4 regions of the Paenarthrobacter sp. PAE-2 genome follow, and region 3 is predicted to be linked to each of the others. Evidence: riboswitches for the same ligand, from Rfam matches in the RefSeq annotation. Region 3 holds a riboswitch; each other region holds the start of a gene.
What was found. Region 3 has a riboswitch for thiamine pyrophosphate ahead of thiO (glycine oxidase ThiO). Riboswitches for the same ligand answer to the same signal wherever they lie in the genome.

Region 1 (4,032 bases), on a different contig from region 3:
GGCTTCGAGGGCGAACAGGGTGTCGTCGCCACCGCGACCGACGCCTGCACCGGGGTGGAAGTGGGTGCCACGCTGGCGAACGATGATTTCGCCTGCGGAAACTACCTGGCCACCGAAACGCTTGACGCCGAGGCGCTGTGCGTTGGAGTCACGACCGTTGCGAGTGGAGCTCGCGCCTTTTTTGTGTGCCATGTGAAATGCCTGCCTCTAAATTTCTGGGGAAACTGAAATCTGAACTACGTAACGGACGTTACGCGATGCTCGTGATCTTGATCTTGGTCAGTTCCTGACGGTGACCCTGGCGCTTCTTGTAGCCGGTCTTGTTCTTGAACTTCTGGATGACAATCTTGGGACCGCGGAGGTCTTCCAGGATCTCAGCCGTGACCTTCACCTTGGCCAGGTCCGCAGCAGCGGAGGTGACCTTGTCGCCGTCAACCAGGAGCAAGGCGGGCAGCTCAAGCGTGCTGCCGGCTCCACCGGGGACGCGGTTCAGAGTTACGTAGTCTCCAACGGAAACCTTTTCTTGGCGGCCGCCTGCGCGGACAATCGCGTACACCACTTGGGTACTCACTTCTCTCGACGTTTCTTACTAAATTTGCGTGCGGAACCCCGAACCGGAATCAGGCCTGGTTCACGCTGTGCCTCAACGCCGTGGACTTCAGATCGAAGCCCGCGAGTCATCCCATGAACAATTCCAAGGGGCATAACCCAAGTGTTGGCGTAAGCACCGAAGATCAAGATTACGCTAGTTTGACCTTCAGCTGCAAATGAGGCCGGGTCCGGAAGCCACCACGTGACGCTTGTCACCAGTAGGAACGGACGTTCCCGGCACCGTGCCCATACAGCTTACAGCCTCTACGTGGCCTTGCCGTTGATTTCCCATCCGACGCGCGGAGTCCGGGTTACGAATGCAGTCTTGGCGCATCAAAGAACGCGGTCTCGTAGCGGCATGACTGGACGAAGGCTTCCTTCATGGCAGCCCGTTCACGGCCGGATGCCGCAGCTGCTGCGGCATCCGTGAGAGCAATCGCCTTCCTCGTCGCCTCCGCAAAATCCTCGTCTGCATAGGTCCTCAGCCAATCCGCGTAGGGATGGTTCTCCGGGGAACCGGCTTGGACGAAGTTGGCATGCAATTGCTGCCCCACTTCCGCATACAGCCAGTAGCAGGGCAGGACCGCAGCAAGCAGGACGCCGTAGCTTCCCGAAGCAGATGACGCCACCAGATGGTCCACATAGGCCTTGGTGACGGGGCCGCTCTGCGTCGTCGCTTCACGGCCGCTCAGCCAATTCCGGTGCAATTCGGATTCCACGTCCAGGCACTGTTGGGAACCCCGGGCCCAGAACAGCTGCTCTTCTTCCGTCGGAGCGAGGGCACCCGCCCGGGCAAGCACCCTGGAATACCCGTTGAGGTAAAGGGCGTCCTGTGCCAGGTAGTAGCTGAACTCGGACTCCGGCAACTCCCCGGACCCCAAGTCCCGTATGAAGGCAAGCCCGTGGATGGCTTCCAGCTCCACAGCGGCTTCCTTCCACAGGAGAGCAGCGAAGGCTCCGGGCCGGGATGATTCCCCGAGGTGGTGGAAATGGTGGATCGGACCGCTCCCCTGGCCCACTTCAAGGTCGTCAGCCCTCATCAGCGCCTCGCGCAACCAGGGCTTGACTTCGCGCAGGGACGCCTCCCAATCTCCTGTTCTTGCCTGGACAGTGGCCAGGGCCGAGGACAACGAGCAGCCGGTGCCGTGGCTGTTCCGTGTCTGAACGCGCGGGCCCCCGACTTCGATCACGTCCTGACGCAGCAAACCGCTGGTATTGATAAGCGCATCCGGACACTGCGCCCCCGGCAAGTGGCCTCCCTTGACCAGCACCGTATTGCCGCACTCCCCGGCCAACCGTTTGCCCTGGTCCAGCGCCGCAGGCCAGTCCTCCGCTTCGGGTTCCCCCAGCAGCATGGCCAGTTCCGGAAGGTTGGGTGTAATGAGGTCCGCCATCGGCAGAAGGTCACGCAACGCTGCCTCGGCTGATTCCCGCAGCAGCCGGTCACCGCTGGTGGCCACCATCACCGGGTCCAGGACCACGACGGCGGGACGTACCTTGGCAAGCCAGGTCCGGACCTCGTTGATGACGGCGGCATCACCGAGCATCCCGATCTTCACGGCGTCGATAGCGACGTCGCTGCTGACGGTTTCCAACTGCTGGCGGAGGAATTCCACCGGCGGCACATGCACACCGCTGACGCCCCGCGTGTTCTGGGCCGTCAGCGCGGTGATGGCGGCCATACCGTAGCCGCCGTGCGCAGCAATGCTTTTAAGGTCCGCTTGGATCCCCGCCCCGCCGGAGGGGTCCGAACCAGCAATGCTCAACACCCTCGGATGTGTACGGATGACCGCTGGCAACGGATAAACAGCAGAAGACGACATTGAAGTCATGGAGACATCCCTTCGCCGGTGCTAACCGGACAGGTTCAACGGGTCTGGATCTCAGCCCGGCCCAATGCCCGGCACCCCGTGTCAGTGTCCTAGCCTAGCCCGGAAGCCCCTCACGCCGGGAACCCCGGCGGCTAACGGCCTGGATATGACCCCAGCGGGCGGATGATGACCCGTTGCACGACGAAGGCCGCACAGCATGCGCTGCGCGGCCTTCGTTCCACCTGTGTCTTCAGTGCCTGTTTACAGCTCCGACGCCGGAACACCCACCCCCAGGATGATCGGCTCCGATGCTGCAGTTGGCTTCTTTGCCGGCTCAGCCGGCGCCTTCGCTTCGTGCGAGGTCCCGCCACCTGTGGCGGCCCGAACGTCGTGGTGCTCAACGTTGGTCTCGTTGGCAGCGCCCTGGGCCCTGCTGGCGCTGCGGTTCCGCCTGCCGCGCCGGCCACGGGCGCCGGACCGGGACTCCACGGGTTCGGTACCAGCGGACGTGACTGCCAAGGGGTCGGCGCTCCCGGGAGCCTCAGCAGATTCAACATTCCCGGGCGCGTCCTGCCCAGACCCGGCAACCTCAGACCCGGGGACAACCTCAGGTGTGCCACCCAAGTGCGAGAAGGCCTCAGCCAGCAGATCCAGGCTCATGGCAGGCTTCTTGGCAGGTTCGTCGTGATGCTCCACGAAAGGCAGAGCCACTTCCTCTCCGCCGAAGCGCAGTACCGGAGCCGGACGGCCCTCCCTGGCCGCAGTTTCTGCCGGGGTGGAGCCCTGCGTCTGCCCGCCCTGCTCAGGGGCCTGGGCGGCATCCCCTTGGGCAGGAGCCGACTGCGCAGGAGCCTTCCGGGCAGGATCCGCCTGGGCGGGACCCGACTGGCCTGCTTCCGCCTTACCGGCGGCGCGGGCTGCTTCCTCGGCGCGGTGCACCTCGTCATCGTGCAGGTGTGCAGCGTGCGCAGCAGCGGCGATCGTCGCCAATGCGGCCCGGGTAGCCTCTGCCTTGGCTTTCTGGGCGGGATCCACGGACTCAGCCGGAGCGGGTGCCGTCGGGGCAGCGGCCGGCTGGACCGGCGTCGTAGCTTCCGGTGCCTGGTTGCCCCCCTTGCCGCGGCGACGCTTACGCTCACTGCGCTGGGACGGCTGCTGTGCTTCGGTGTGGGACCGGTGCTGCTCGGCAGCCACCACATTCGCGCGGCGGTGCTCCACGGGCTCGTCGTGCGTCACCACGCCGCGGCCGGCACAGTGCTCGCATTGCTCACCGAAGACCTCCAGCAAGCCTGTGCCCATGCGCTTGCGCGTCATCTGGACGAGGCCCAGGGACGTCACCTCCGCCACCTGGTGCTTGGTGCGGTCGCGGCCAAGGCACTCCACCAGCCGGCGCAGCACCAAGTCCCTGTTGGACTCCAGGACCATATCGATGAAGTCGATGACGATGATGCCGCCGATGTCACGGAGGCGGAGCTGGCGAACTACCTCTTCGGCCGCTTCCAGATTGTTCTTGGTGACGGTCTCTTCCAAGTTGCCGCCGCTGCCGGTGAACTTGCCGGTGTTGACGTCCACGACAGTCATGGCCTCGGTACGGTCGATCACCAAAGAGCCGCCGGACGGCAGGAAGACC
Region 2 (4,032 bases), on a different contig from region 3:
GTGGGTGACGGACACAACGGCCGTGCCCTGGTCCAGCAACTCGGACAGGAACGACGCGAGTTCCGCCCAGGTGTTGGCATCCTGCCCGAAGGTGGGCTCATCGAGCACCAGGACCTGCGGGTGGGCGGCAAGGACGGTCGCAACGGAAAGCCGCCGCTTCTCGCCGCCGGACAGGGTGTAGGGATTCGCGTCCACCAAGTGCGTCAAGCGGAGCCTCTCCAGAAGTTCATCCACCCGCTCCTCACCCCTGCCGAGGTGGCGGGGCCCAAACATCAACTCATCCATCACTTTGCCCGTGACGAACTGATGCTCGGGCTCCTGGAACACCGTCCCGATGCGCGAAATCAGTTGATCCGCCTTCCACTTGAAGGGATCGATTCCGGCGCCTTCGGAAAGCTCGACGGCGGCTGAGACCTTTCCTGCCACCGGCGCCAGAAGGCCGGCCATCGTGAGCGCAAAGGTGGACTTCCCCGCACCGTTGGGGCCAGTGATGGTCAACGCCCGTCCTGCCCGCACCTGAGCGGACACACCGGCTTGGACCGGGATGGGCGGGATGCTCTTGAAACCCCTCCGTCGGGGCTTTTCGCGGGAAACGGCCACGTGCTCTGCTGCGAGGAGCAACTCCGCCGGCCCCTCGGCGGTGGTCCTGGTACGGGTACGGGGCACATATCCCGGGACCCAGACTCCGGCTGTGATGAGCATGCTCCGGGCTTCGGCGAGCACCTGATCGGGAGGGCCGTCCAACAGCACTCCGCCACCGGCCGAGCCCGGCTGGAGGACCACGATGCGGTCAACCAAGTCCTTCCATACGGACACCCGGTGTTCTACAACCACCAGCGTGGCACCGGTCTTCTCCAGGCAGCGGCGAACTGCGTCCCGGACTTCCAGCACGCCGGCCGGGTCCAGATTCGCCGTTGGTTCATCGAGCAGGATCAGCCCCGGCCGCATCGCCAGGATCCCGGCCAGCGCCAGGCGCTGCTTCTGTCCGCCGGAAAGAGCCGCCGTCGGGTGGTCCAACGCGAGGCCGTCGCCGACAGCGGTACGCAACCCGACGTCGTCGAGCGCTTCATGGACCCGGGCCCAAATGTCGTCCCGGGGCACGGCAAGGTTCTCGGCGCCGAAAGCGACGTCGTCGCCCACGCGCGACAGGACTACTTGCGTTTCCGGGTCCTGCTGCATGAGCCCGGCCCGGCCCCGCTGTTCGCGAGGTGCCGCACCGTCAATGAGGAGGGAACCGGTCTCGTCCGCGTCGTCTTCCTCATCGCCCAGCACCCCGGCGAGGGCGTGCAGGAACGTCGATTTGCCGGCGCCGGACGGCCCCAGCAGCAGAACCCGTTCCCCGGGTTCGATCTGCAGGTCCAGCCCCTGGATGGCTGGTACCGTCCGGCCGGAATGCCGCCAGCCCCAGCCGTTGGCGGAGATGGCGGCGGGCCGTACCTGTGCCGGTCCCATCAGTTGAAGACTGGCTCTGACGCGGCTTTCCGGGACGCGAAGGAGCTCAGGACGCCCGTGGACGCGAGCCCGCGGGTGGCCACCCAGGACAGTGCCCCGGCGATGATTGCACCCGAAATGGTGGTGAAGGCGATGTAGGCCAGCTTGTCGACGGCTTCGTAGGCGATGTTCCAGCCCCACGGCATGAAGGAATCGTTGAGGCCGCAGAACAGTCCTGCCCCGGCACCCGCGAGGAGGGCCACCGGGAGGTTGAACTTCTTGTAGCGGAAGGCGGCGAAGATCAGTTCCGCGCCGAGGCCCTGAAGGACACCGGAGATCAGGACCGTGGTGCCGTACTGGGACCCCATGATGAGCTCACCCGTTGCTGCGACGGCTTCGCAGAACAGCGCTGCTCCCGGTTTGCGGATGATGAGCATGCCCAGCACGGCCGGGATCATCCACCCACCGGCGATCAGGCCGGTGAGGGGCGGATAAGCAGCATTCATGGGAACGGATACGAGTGCGGCGCCCTGGGACCAGGCCCAGAAGATCACTCCGCCTGCGATGGCAATCAGCGCCGCCACCACAATGTCTACAACGCGCCAGCTGTTGCCGGCCTTCTTCACGCTTGACGTGGTCATTCTTAGCCTCCTGAGGTTACAGGAGGGGAAAGTGCTCCCCGGTATTCCCGGCGGCCTGCTGCCATCCGGTTCCGGACACTCTGAGAAGCTCGACTCCCTTGCGCCGGTACTAACCGGATCAGGTTCGAGGGTCTGCGGCTGTCCGCACTCTCAGCGCCCTCGCGTCTCCTGCATGCCTGCAGGTTCGACGGCGGCGCTCCCCTGTCGTTATCAATCTGCCCTTGTGGGCGTGCCCAGTTTACACCGGAAGGGGTGCGCCGGGTTATGGGCCCGGTCATAAACCTTTTTGCTGTTTCACGGGCGCACAGCCGCGACCGGCTGCGCTGCACACCTGAGAGAATGGGGCCAGCAGGTTCAGCACACCGGATTCACAGCAGCAAGAGGGGCGCCCATCCCATGACAGAACAGCCAGCCAAGGACACCCCCGTGGCCGAACCCCGTCTTGCCGCCAGCGTGATCCTGCTCCGGGATGCGGCGGCGGGACTGGAAGCCTTTGTCCAGCACAGGGTCTCTTCCATGGACTTTGCAGCAGGCATGGTGGTGTTCCCCGGCGGTCGCGTCGATGCCTCGGACGCGGAGGGCTGGGACTACTCCTCCGAACTGCTGGAAAGGCATGCGGCCGATTGGGCGATGAGCTCGATCGCAGCCTCCGACCCGTATGCGCAAGCCGGCACGGTGTTGGCGGCTGCCATCCGCGAAGTGTTCGAGGAAGCAGGGCTGACCCTCGACGCCTCCCAGCTCCGCCCTTGGGCCAACTGGGTGACGCCCACGGACATGCCCAAGCGCTTCGACACCTACTTCTACGTGGCCAGGCCCGCCCCCGGAGCCGAACCGCAGCACCAAACCACGGAGGCCTGGCAGTCACTCTGGATGCCGGTGGAAGGCATCCTGGCGGCCGAGGCAGAGGGCAAGCTTCAGCTCATGCCGCCAACCTATTTCCTGCTCAAGGAGATCTCGGAGTTCCACAGCGTGGAGGCCGTGTGGCAGGCCGAGCACCAAGTGCGGCCCGTCCTGTCACCTCCGGGCTCCATGGCTGCGTTCCTGAAGGAACGCGGGAACAAGCAGTAAACCGCGGTCCCCCTGAATGCCACGGCTTCCGCACGCGACCGCCACTGCCGTGCCGCTAGGCTGAGGTCATGAACTTCTTCTTCAAGCTTCTGGGTGCCGGCGTGAGCCTCGGCGCGGGTTTCCTTGGCACCAAACTGGTGAACAAGGGTTGGGAAAAGGCCACAGGCCACAAGCCGCCCACAGGCCACGACGACGTCGAGACGAGCCTCCGCTCAGCCCTGACCTTCGCGTTGGTGTCGGCTTTCGTCAGCACGCTCATCCAGGTGCTCACCAGCCGCGGAACCCAGCGTGCCATTGCCCGCTTCGCGAAGTCACAGGACATCATCTAGGAGTTCCCGGTTTCCTGACACGCGTCGCTGACACCCGTCCTTGGCACCCGTCAGGGTACGCAGGGAACGGGTGTCAGTTCTCCTTCTGGCTTTCGGCTGCCCGCTGGACCACTGCTTCCAGTTCATCCTTGGTCAGCAGTTCCCGGTGTCCATGCTTGGTGCGGTACGCGGAGCGGCCCACCATGTGCGCGGAGACTGGCGCGGTGAGCAGCTGGAAGATCCAGGCCACCAGCAGGACCGGCCACACCCACCACGTCCTCATCTGCAGCCCTATGGAGGCCAGCATCAGGAACAGCCCCAGGACCTGGGGCTTGGTGGCGGCGTGCATGCGGCTCATCAGGTCGGGAAAACGCAGCAAGCCAATAGCGGCGCCCAGGGACATCAACGCGCCCACCACCAGAAAGACGGCGGTCACGCCATCAATGACTGCGTCCATGCCTGTCGCATCAGGACTCATTGCTTTGACCCCTTCTGTCGGCCACGAAGCGGGCAACCGTTACGGATCCAATGAATCCAATGACGGCCAAGGCAACCAGCAACATGAGGTTGTTCAAGTGGCGGTT
Region 3 (4,032 bases):
ATCGGTGCTCCGAGGGGCATGACCGCAGTTGCCCCGAGGTTTTCCAGTCGCAGTGCCAACACGGGGTCGTCATTGGTGTACGCGAAGACTTTGAAACCCCGATTGACCAGTTGTTCAGTGGCGTCGACGAGTTCAACCGCGTCCGGCAACAGCGTGTGTTCGTCCGCGATGACTTCCAGCTTCACCCAATCGGTCTCCAGTGCCTCGCGGGCCAGCTCAGCGGTGAGGACAGCGTCCTTGGCAGTGAAACAACCTGCCGTGTTGGGCAGCACCCGGATGTTGTTGTCCACCAGCAGTTGGAACAGCGAGCCCGTCTCGGCCGGCGAGTAGCGGCGCATGGCCACCGTGGTGAGCTCCGTACCGGAAGCAACCAGGGCCGCCCCCAAACCGTCCAGGCTCGGGGCACCACCGGTGCCCATAATGAGCCGCGAACTGAAGGCGACACCGTCGATTTCCAGCGTGTCAGTAGTGGTTTCGGTGTTGAGGATAGTCATGGTCAGCCTCCCTGGACTGCGGTAACGAGTTCGAGTTCATCGCCGTCGGCGAGGTTCGTTGCTGCCCACTGGCTACGCGGGACCACCTCCGCATTGCGCGCGACGGCGACACCCAGCTTGCCGCCGTCGGCCGCCTGTCCGCTCGGGTCGAGGATGCGGCCCGTAACGGACGTGACCAGGGTGCTGACGGATGCGCCATCGGCCACGGTGTGCCGGGCGCCATTGAGTGTGATGTTCATGCTGTTTCCTTGGTGGAAGCGATGGATGGTGTTGGAATGCCGCGCCCGGCGAGGGCGCCTTGCGGAGAAAAACGATCCGGACGGAACCGGACCCACCGGTCATCCGCGGAACCGTCGAGCAAGCCGGCCACGATCTGTGCGGCTATGGGGGTCAGGAGTACGCCGTGGCGGAAGAAACCCGTGGCTATGATCAGGCCCCGGACGGCGCCGTCCGGCGCACCCACCCGCCCCAGGAGCGGGGCGTTGTCCGGTGTTCCCGGCCGTGCCCGGGCTGTCACTTCGATGAGTTCCAGCTCACCGACTGCGGGGACCAGGACCTGGGCGTCCCGAAGCAGCTGGTACACGCCGCCGGCAGACACCGCATTCGATCCCGTCGAAAGCCCGTCCTCGCGTTGGGTTGCCCCGATCACCACGGTCCCGTCCTCGCGGGGCACGATGTACACCGGCACTCCCCGCACCATTCCGCGGACTGTGGAGGTCAGCAACGGCCGCAGGTCCTTCGGTACCCGGAGCCTGAGGATGTCTCCGTAAACCGGCCTGAGCGGCAGGTGCAGGTCCTCAGGAAGTCCGCCGGTCGCCGCAGCCGCCAAGCCATTGGCCAGCACGGTTTCCCTTGCCGCTACCACTTGGCCGGTGGAGAGTTCAGCGCCTACAACGCGGTCACCCTCCCACAGCAGCCGCCGGGCCGCCGCTGCCAGCTGGAACCCGCTGCTTGCGCCCGGGACCCATGTGGCATCCGACGGGGTGTGCGCGGCCAATCCGGCGAGTATGCACTCCGCCAGCCGGCGGGGGTCCACTTGGTGGTCGGCCGGGATATCGAAAGCGCATGAGATTCCGGGGCTGAGCAGCGGCTCGCGCTGCCGCGCGTCCCGCAGCATCAACGGCTCCACTGTGAGCCCCGCCGCCTGTTGCACGGAGCGCAGATCGGCGAGCGCCCGTCGATCGGCGGCATCGGCACCCACCGCGAGCGTCGACGTCGTGCTGTAGCCGGTGGTGACGCCGGTACCGGACAATCCGGACACGAACGTTGGCCACAATCTGGACGATTCGAGCATCAGTTCCAGGAGATCTTCTTCCTGGTAGTGGAGTTCGCTCACGGGGGCCAGCATCCCGGCCGCTGCAAAGGTTGCTCCACTGGCGGGGCGCGGATCGATGAGGGCCACGGAACGGCCTGTGGCCCGGATCCGGTATGCGATGCCCAGGCCGACTACGCCTGCGCCGATGACGGCAACGTCTGCTTGGATGGCTTCTGCCATTGGTTTCCTTCCCTACGCCGGTATTAGCCGGATCAGGTCAAGCGGTCGGCTCTGAAGCCCTCTCAGCCGGACGGTCATATGACGCTGTCACGGCTCCCGCAGTACGTGCCCAGTTTAGAGGAACTACTCTGGTTTCCATGACCCAGCCTGATCTCCTCACCGACGCCCGCCTCTACCTCTGCACCGATGCCCGCCGGCGGCAAGGCGATTTCGAAGACTTTGTGGACGCCGCGTTCGAAGGCGGCGTGGACATCATCCAGCTCCGTGACAAGACCCTTGAGGCCGCCGAGGAACTGGAGTTGCTCGAGGTCCTGAACAAAGTTGCCGCCCGGCATTCCAAGCTCTGGGCGGTCAACGACCGGGCTGATATCGCCCGTGTTTCCGGGGCTCCCGTGTTCCACGTGGGCCAAAAGGACCTCCCGCTGCCCGTGGCCCGGCAGCTGCTCGGGGACACCACCGCCATAGGTCTCTCCACGCATGGGCCTGATCAGGTGGACGCGGCCATTGCGGCTTCGTCGGGCAGTGCAGGACTGGACTACTTCTGCGTCGGTCCCCTCTGGGCCACACCCACCAAACCGGGCCGGACGCCAGTGGGCCTGGGCTTGGTCACATATGCCGCCGAAGCTGTGGAACGCGCAGGATCCGCCCTTCCCTGGTTTGCCATTGGCGGGATCGATCTTTCTAATGTGGAGCAGGTGGTTGCGGCAGGAGCCAGCCGCGTCGTCGTAGTCCGCGCCATCACCGACGCAGAAGACCCGACGGCGGCGGCCAAAGCGCTGCTCGAAGCCCTGGACGCCTAGGCAGTCAGTCCGAGGCCCGTCATCCGGCGCCCGTGGTGATCGGCGAGTTCCGCCGTCAACCGGCGTACCTCCGCCTTGGCCTGTCCGTCATGAAGTACGGCACGCAGGTCCGGGTGCTCCAACGCCACCCGTTGCACCTGGGTGAGGGCCTCGCCGACCAGCCTTCGGCCCCATAGGGCAAGGCGCGAAGCCAACCTGGGATCGTCCCTCAGGGCCCGCATGAGGAGGATGCGCAACGCCTCGGTGGCTTGGTCCGCAGAAGCGACTTTCCGGACGAATTGCTGTGTCCCGGCATCCAGGAAGGCGGACACCGTCCTGTAGAAGTCCGAGGACACCGTGTCGATGATGTACGCCTTCAGAACAGACTCGTACCAGTCCCCTGGCGGGGTGCGTTCGTGGAAGTGATCGAATGACGGCTGGAAGCGAAGCATGGCGTCCTCGGGGTCCCGCCCCATCTCGGTAAGCCGGCCGCTGATCAACGCATAGTTGCCGAATGCACCGACCGCGATCTTGGCAAAGGTAGCCCGGTCCCGGAGGGTAGGGGCGAAGCGGGAGTCCGCGGACAACCGCCCGAACGCTGACAATTCGCCATAGGCCATGGCTCCCAGCAGCTCTGCCGGGAGAACGTCCGCGGGAATTCCGCCAAGAGTGGACGTGCCCATGGTCCAAGACTATCCGCCGTTTTCGGGCTAGTCTGACTTTCGTGTCACATCATCGGATAGCGCCCAACGTCGACGATTCTTCCGACCGGCTCGCTGCCTCCCTGGCTGCCTTGAGGAGCGAGCTGGAACTACCCGGCGACTACCCTGCCGACGCCGAGCATGAAGCGCGCCAGGCGGTTCAAAACCTGCAGTTGCCGCCCCGTAGCCTGCTGGACGTGCCGTTCGTGACCATAGACCCCGCGACTTCCACCGATCTGGACCAAGCGCTGTTCATTCAGCGGAACGATGCCGGTTACAAGGTCCTGTACGCAATTGCCGACGTGCCGTCCTTCGTGGCCCCCGGCGGAGCCTTGGACGCCGAAACGCGGCGGCGCGGACAAACGTTCTACGCACCGGACGGAAGGGTCCCGCTGCATCCGGACGTCATCAGCGAGCATGCCGGGAGCCTCCTGGCAGAGCAGGAATGCAGCGCCTTCGTGTGGGACTTCGACCTCGACCACAACGCGGAAGTGGTCTCCATGTCCGTGGAGCGGGCCACCGTTCGCAGCCGTGCAAAGCTCAGCTACAAGGGTGCACAGAAG
Region 4 (4,032 bases), on a different contig from region 3:
CTGCCCAAGGGCTTCGACAAGTTCCTGGGTAAATAAAGCCCAGGCAAATAGAGCCCAGGGAAGTGAGGCCCCACCAAGGATGCCCAGGCCTCCGGTCAGCCCGGCATGCGCCGTCGTCCTCCCGTGATGTCGCAGCCCTCGCATAGGCTGGTCCAATGCACAAACAGCGCGTAGTTTTTGTCCACGGCCTGGGCAGTTTCGGCGCTGCGGCCTGGCCAAAACAGCATGGCCTTGCCCTGCGGTATGACTGCCTCTTTCTGAGGCGGCACGGTTTCGATCCCGTGGCCGAGCCCCTTGAGTCGGACATTTCCGCGGATGTGGCCATCCTTGTTGACGCGCTGGCCGACTCGGGCGGGGGACACGTGGTTGCCCACGAACAGGGTGCCATTTCCGCCATGCTTGCCGCGGTGGAGCGCCCGGACCTGGTGTTTTCGTTGTCCTTGGTGGAACCGGCGTGCTTGTCCTTGACGGCCGAACTTCCCGCTACGGCGTCGCACCGCGCCCTGATGCAGCCCTTGTTCGATGTCCGTAGCCAACTCGGCGACGCCGACTATGAGCGTGAGTATTTCCGGCGGGCCTACGCTGCGGAGGCGGGCGGCCTGCAGACACCGGAAGCGCGGCGCTCAGCCCGGCGTTTGAGGTTGCAGGCCCCGCCGTGGGAAGTGCCCCTGCACATTGTGCCCGGTGTTCCCACGCTGGTGCTGACCGGTGGCTGGGAGCCGTTGTACGAGGAAATTGCCGGGTATTTGAGGGATACCGGTGCCCTCCACCGCGTAGCTGCAGGAGGGCACCGTCCCCAGGACTCCGCGGACGGCGACCGGTTCATCCGGTCCTTCATTGCCGACGTCGGGCGGGGTATGTCGGTCAGGGCGTCGTGAGCCGCTGTTCACCGCGGGCCGGCATCTGGAGTTCGGGCAGGTAGACCTTGCCTCCGGTTGCCAGGAACTCCTCGCTCTTTTCGCGCATTCCGTTGTACATCTCCGCTATGGCCGCCTGGGCCTCGGCGGAACCGTATTCATCGCGGATGTCCTGGCTGATGCGCATGGAGCAGAACTTCGGCCCGCACATGGAACAGAAGTGCGCGGTCTTGGCGGGTTCAGCGGGAAGCGTCTCATCGTGGAAGGACTCCGCTGTCACCGGGTCCAGTGAGAGCGCGAACTGGTCCCTCCACCTGAACTCGAACCGCGCTTTGGACAGCGCGTCGTCGCGTTCGTGCGCGCCGGGGTGGCCCTTGGCCAGGTCTGCGGCGTGGGCTGCAATCTTGTACGTGATGACTCCGGTTTTGACGTCGTCCTTGTTCGGCAGCCCCAGATGTTCCTTGGGGGTCACGTAGCAAAGCATCGCTGTGCCGTACCTGGCGATTTCCGTAGCACCGATGGCCGAGGTGATGTGGTCGTAGCCTGGCGCGACGTCAGTCACCAACGGGCCCAGGGTGTAGAACGGCGCGCCCTTGCACAACCGCTGTTGCCTTTCCACGTTCTCCCGCACCAAATGGAACGGAATGTGGCCCGGGCCTTCGACCATGACCTGGACGTCGTACTCCCAGGCCCGCTCCGTCAGCTCCGCCAAGGTATCCAGTTCCGCGAACTGTGCGGCATCATTGGCGTCCGCGGTGGCGCCGGGCCGCAGTCCATCTCCGAGAGAGAAGGCAACGTCATACTTGGCGAAGATTTCGCACAGTTCGTCGAAATGCGTGTAGAGGAAGTTTTCCTGGTGGTGGGCAAGGCACCAGCCGGCCATGATGGAGCCGCCGCGGGAAACAATTCCGGTCACCCGGTTGGCTGTCAGCGGCACGTACCGGAGCAGGACGCCGGCGTGGATGGTCATATAGTCCACACCCTGTTCGCATTGTTCGATCACGGTGTCCCGGAATATTTCCCACGTCAGCTTGTTCGCCTCGCCGTTGACCTTCTCCAGGGCCTGGTAGATGGGGACGGTGCCGATGGGAACGGGGGAGTTCCGGATGATCCATTCACGGGTGGTGTGGATGTCATCTCCTGTGGAGAGGTCCATGACGGTGTCCGCTCCCCACTGGGTGGCCCACTGCAGCTTGTCCACTTCCTCGGCGATCGAGCTCGTCACGGCTGAGTTCCCGATGTTGGCGTTGATCTTCACCAGGAATGCCTTGCCGATGATCATGGGCTCGGACTCGGGGTGGTTGATGTTGCTGGGGATGATGGCGCGGCCGGCGGCCACCTCGCTGCGGACCAGTTCAACGTCGCAGTTCTCCCGCAAGGCCACAAAGCGCATCTCCGGGGTGACCACGCCCTGCCGGGCATAGTGCATCTGGGTGACCCTTTTGCCGTCGACGGCGCGGCGGGGCACGGGCTGCGCGCCCTTCCATTCCGCTGAAGCCGCACCGCGGCGCACGGCTGACTTGCCGTCGTCGAGCAGGTTGCGTTCCCGGCCCGTGTAGCTTTCCGTATCGCCGCGCGCCTGGATCCATGCCGCCCTGAAGGGTTCAAGCCCGACGACGGGATCGCTGCCCGGCCCTGCCGTGCGGTACACCCTCAGGGGATCGTTGGCCTTCCCGTTGGGGGAGGGCTCCAAGGCAATCTCGGTCACCGGGACGCGGATGCCGTGGCCAGGGTCCTCCACCCAGGCAAGCGAGTGGGATTTCAGCGACTGCGTGACGGCGTCCCCACCGGCAGCAGTCAGGTTTTGGGCAGGGCTGTGCTGTGTTTCTGTGGTGCTCAAGGATTACTCACTTCCTTCGCCGGCATTACCCGGACAGGTTCAACGGTCGCAGACTGCTTCAGTCCTTTTCTCAGCCCCTGCAGGGGCTCCCGTGTGGTCAGGGACGAAGCTACCACAGCTGCGGCGGGTGCTCCCAGTCATATGCGGTCCGGATCCGGACTGAGGCCGCCGGCACTAAGCTTCTGCCATGCCGAACATCATTGAATTCAGCGGTCCGGTGCTGGTTTCCGCGCATGAGGAACGCCGGGGCCTGTGGTCCGTGGACGGCCGCCTGACCTTCAGCCGTCCCGAAACGGCCCCGGATACCGTGCTGGAGGGCTGGGTCCTGCCCGGATTCGTTGATGCACATTGCCACATCGGCCTGGGAGCCGGTGGGGCGGTGGATGAGGCCACTACCCTGGAGCAGGCCCGTACCGATTTGTCCGCCGGGACGTTGCTGGTCCGGGATGCCGGCTCCCCGGCCAATACGAGGTGGGTCCAGCAGCGTACGGACCTGCCCAGGCTGATCCGGGCGGGGCGGCACATTGCGAGGAGCCGGCGCTACCTGCGTGGCCTCGGCCACGAAGTGGAGCCGGAACAGCTGGTGGAAACCGTACGAAAGGAAGCGCGCGACGGCGACGGTTGGGTCAAGCTGGTTGGCGACTGGATCGACCGCGGCGTCGGAGACCTGGCACCTTCTTTTCCGGCGGCGGTGGTCAAGGATGCCATCGCTGCAGCCCACGACGAGGGCGCACGGGTAACAGCGCATTGCTTCGCGGAAGAAACCTTGGATGACGTGCTCGATGCCGGCATTGACTGCATCGAGCATGCCACCGGGCTCCTGCCGCGGCACATCCCGCGGCTTGTGGAACAGGGTGTCCCGATCGTTCCCACCTTGGTCAACATTGCCACGTTCCCCGATATCGCGGCCCAGGCCGGGCCCAAGTTTCCCGACTACGCGCAGCACATGACCGCATTGTGGGAGCGCCGGCGCGAACGGGTCCTCGAAGCCTATGAAGCCGGTGTTTCCATCTATGCCGGCACTGATGCCGGGAGCGTCATCAAGCATGGCCGCATAGCCGACGAGATGCAGGAACTGCACGACGCCGGCCTGCCGCCTTCAGCGGTCCTCGAGGCTGCTGCGTGGGGCGCCCGGAGGTGGCTGGGAGCCGAGGGCGTCAGCGAAGGAGCGAGTGCCGACGTCGTGCTTTGCAGGGAGGATCCCCGCCGCGCCCTGACTACCGTGCGTGAACTTAGCCACGTGGTTCTGCGGGGCACCATCGTCCGTTAGGAATAAATTGAAGCTTCAAGTAATTTAGTAAGGTAGAACGTGCCGAAAGGCGGCCGCCGAACTAC

Region 1: linked by a shared signal. The riboswitch ahead of thiD (bifunctional hydroxymethylpyrimidine kinase/phosphomethylpyrimidine kinase) and the one ahead of thiO (glycine oxidase ThiO) in region 3 are both predicted to bind thiamine pyrophosphate.
Region 2: linked by a shared signal. The riboswitch ahead of OCL88_RS14050 (ECF transporter S component) and the one ahead of thiO (glycine oxidase ThiO) in region 3 are both predicted to bind thiamine pyrophosphate.
Region 4: linked by a shared signal. The riboswitch ahead of thiC (phosphomethylpyrimidine synthase ThiC) and the one ahead of thiO (glycine oxidase ThiO) in region 3 are both predicted to bind thiamine pyrophosphate.

Annotation. Positions count from the first base shown of each region.
Region 1 is NZ_JAPDNV010000013.1:47,621-51,652, forward strand. Features, by position in the region: gene rpmA (50S ribosomal protein L27) at 1-192, opposite strand, end outside; gene rplU (50S ribosomal protein L21) at 251-559, opposite strand; gene thiD (bifunctional hydroxymethylpyrimidine kinase/phosphomethylpyrimidine kinase) at 903-2,423, opposite strand; TPP riboswitch at 2,414-2,512, opposite strand; gene OCL88_RS10450 (ribonuclease E/G) at 2,664-4,032, opposite strand, start outside.
Region 2 is NZ_JAPDNV010000022.1:36,572-40,603, reverse strand. Features, by position in the region: gene OCL88_RS14055 (ABC transporter ATP-binding protein) at 1-1,452, opposite strand, end outside; gene OCL88_RS14050 (ECF transporter S component) at 1,452-2,072, opposite strand; TPP riboswitch at 2,150-2,285, opposite strand; gene OCL88_RS14045 (NUDIX hydrolase) at 2,469-3,140, shown strand; gene OCL88_RS14040 (DUF4235 domain-containing protein) at 3,209-3,469, shown strand; gene mnhG (monovalent cation/H(+) antiporter subunit G) at 3,543-3,926, opposite strand; gene OCL88_RS14030 (monovalent cation/H+ antiporter complex subunit F) at 3,916-4,032, opposite strand, start outside.
Region 3 is NZ_JAPDNV010000010.1:114,959-118,990, forward strand. Features, by position in the region: gene OCL88_RS08875 (thiazole synthase) at 1-494, opposite strand, end outside; gene thiS (sulfur carrier protein ThiS) at 497-733, opposite strand; gene thiO (glycine oxidase ThiO) at 730-1,989, opposite strand; TPP riboswitch at 1,982-2,099, opposite strand; gene thiE (thiamine phosphate synthase) at 2,127-2,789, shown strand; gene OCL88_RS08895 (ferritin-like domain-containing protein) at 2,786-3,451, opposite strand; gene OCL88_RS08900 (RNB domain-containing ribonuclease) at 3,493-4,032, shown strand, end outside.
Region 4 is NZ_JAPDNV010000014.1:17,745-21,776, reverse strand. Features, by position in the region: gene ffh (signal recognition particle protein) at 1-36, shown strand, start outside; gene OCL88_RS10850 (alpha/beta fold hydrolase) at 156-878, shown strand; gene thiC (phosphomethylpyrimidine synthase ThiC) at 865-2,697, opposite strand; TPP riboswitch at 2,692-2,800, opposite strand; gene OCL88_RS10840 (amidohydrolase family protein) at 2,885-3,967, shown strand.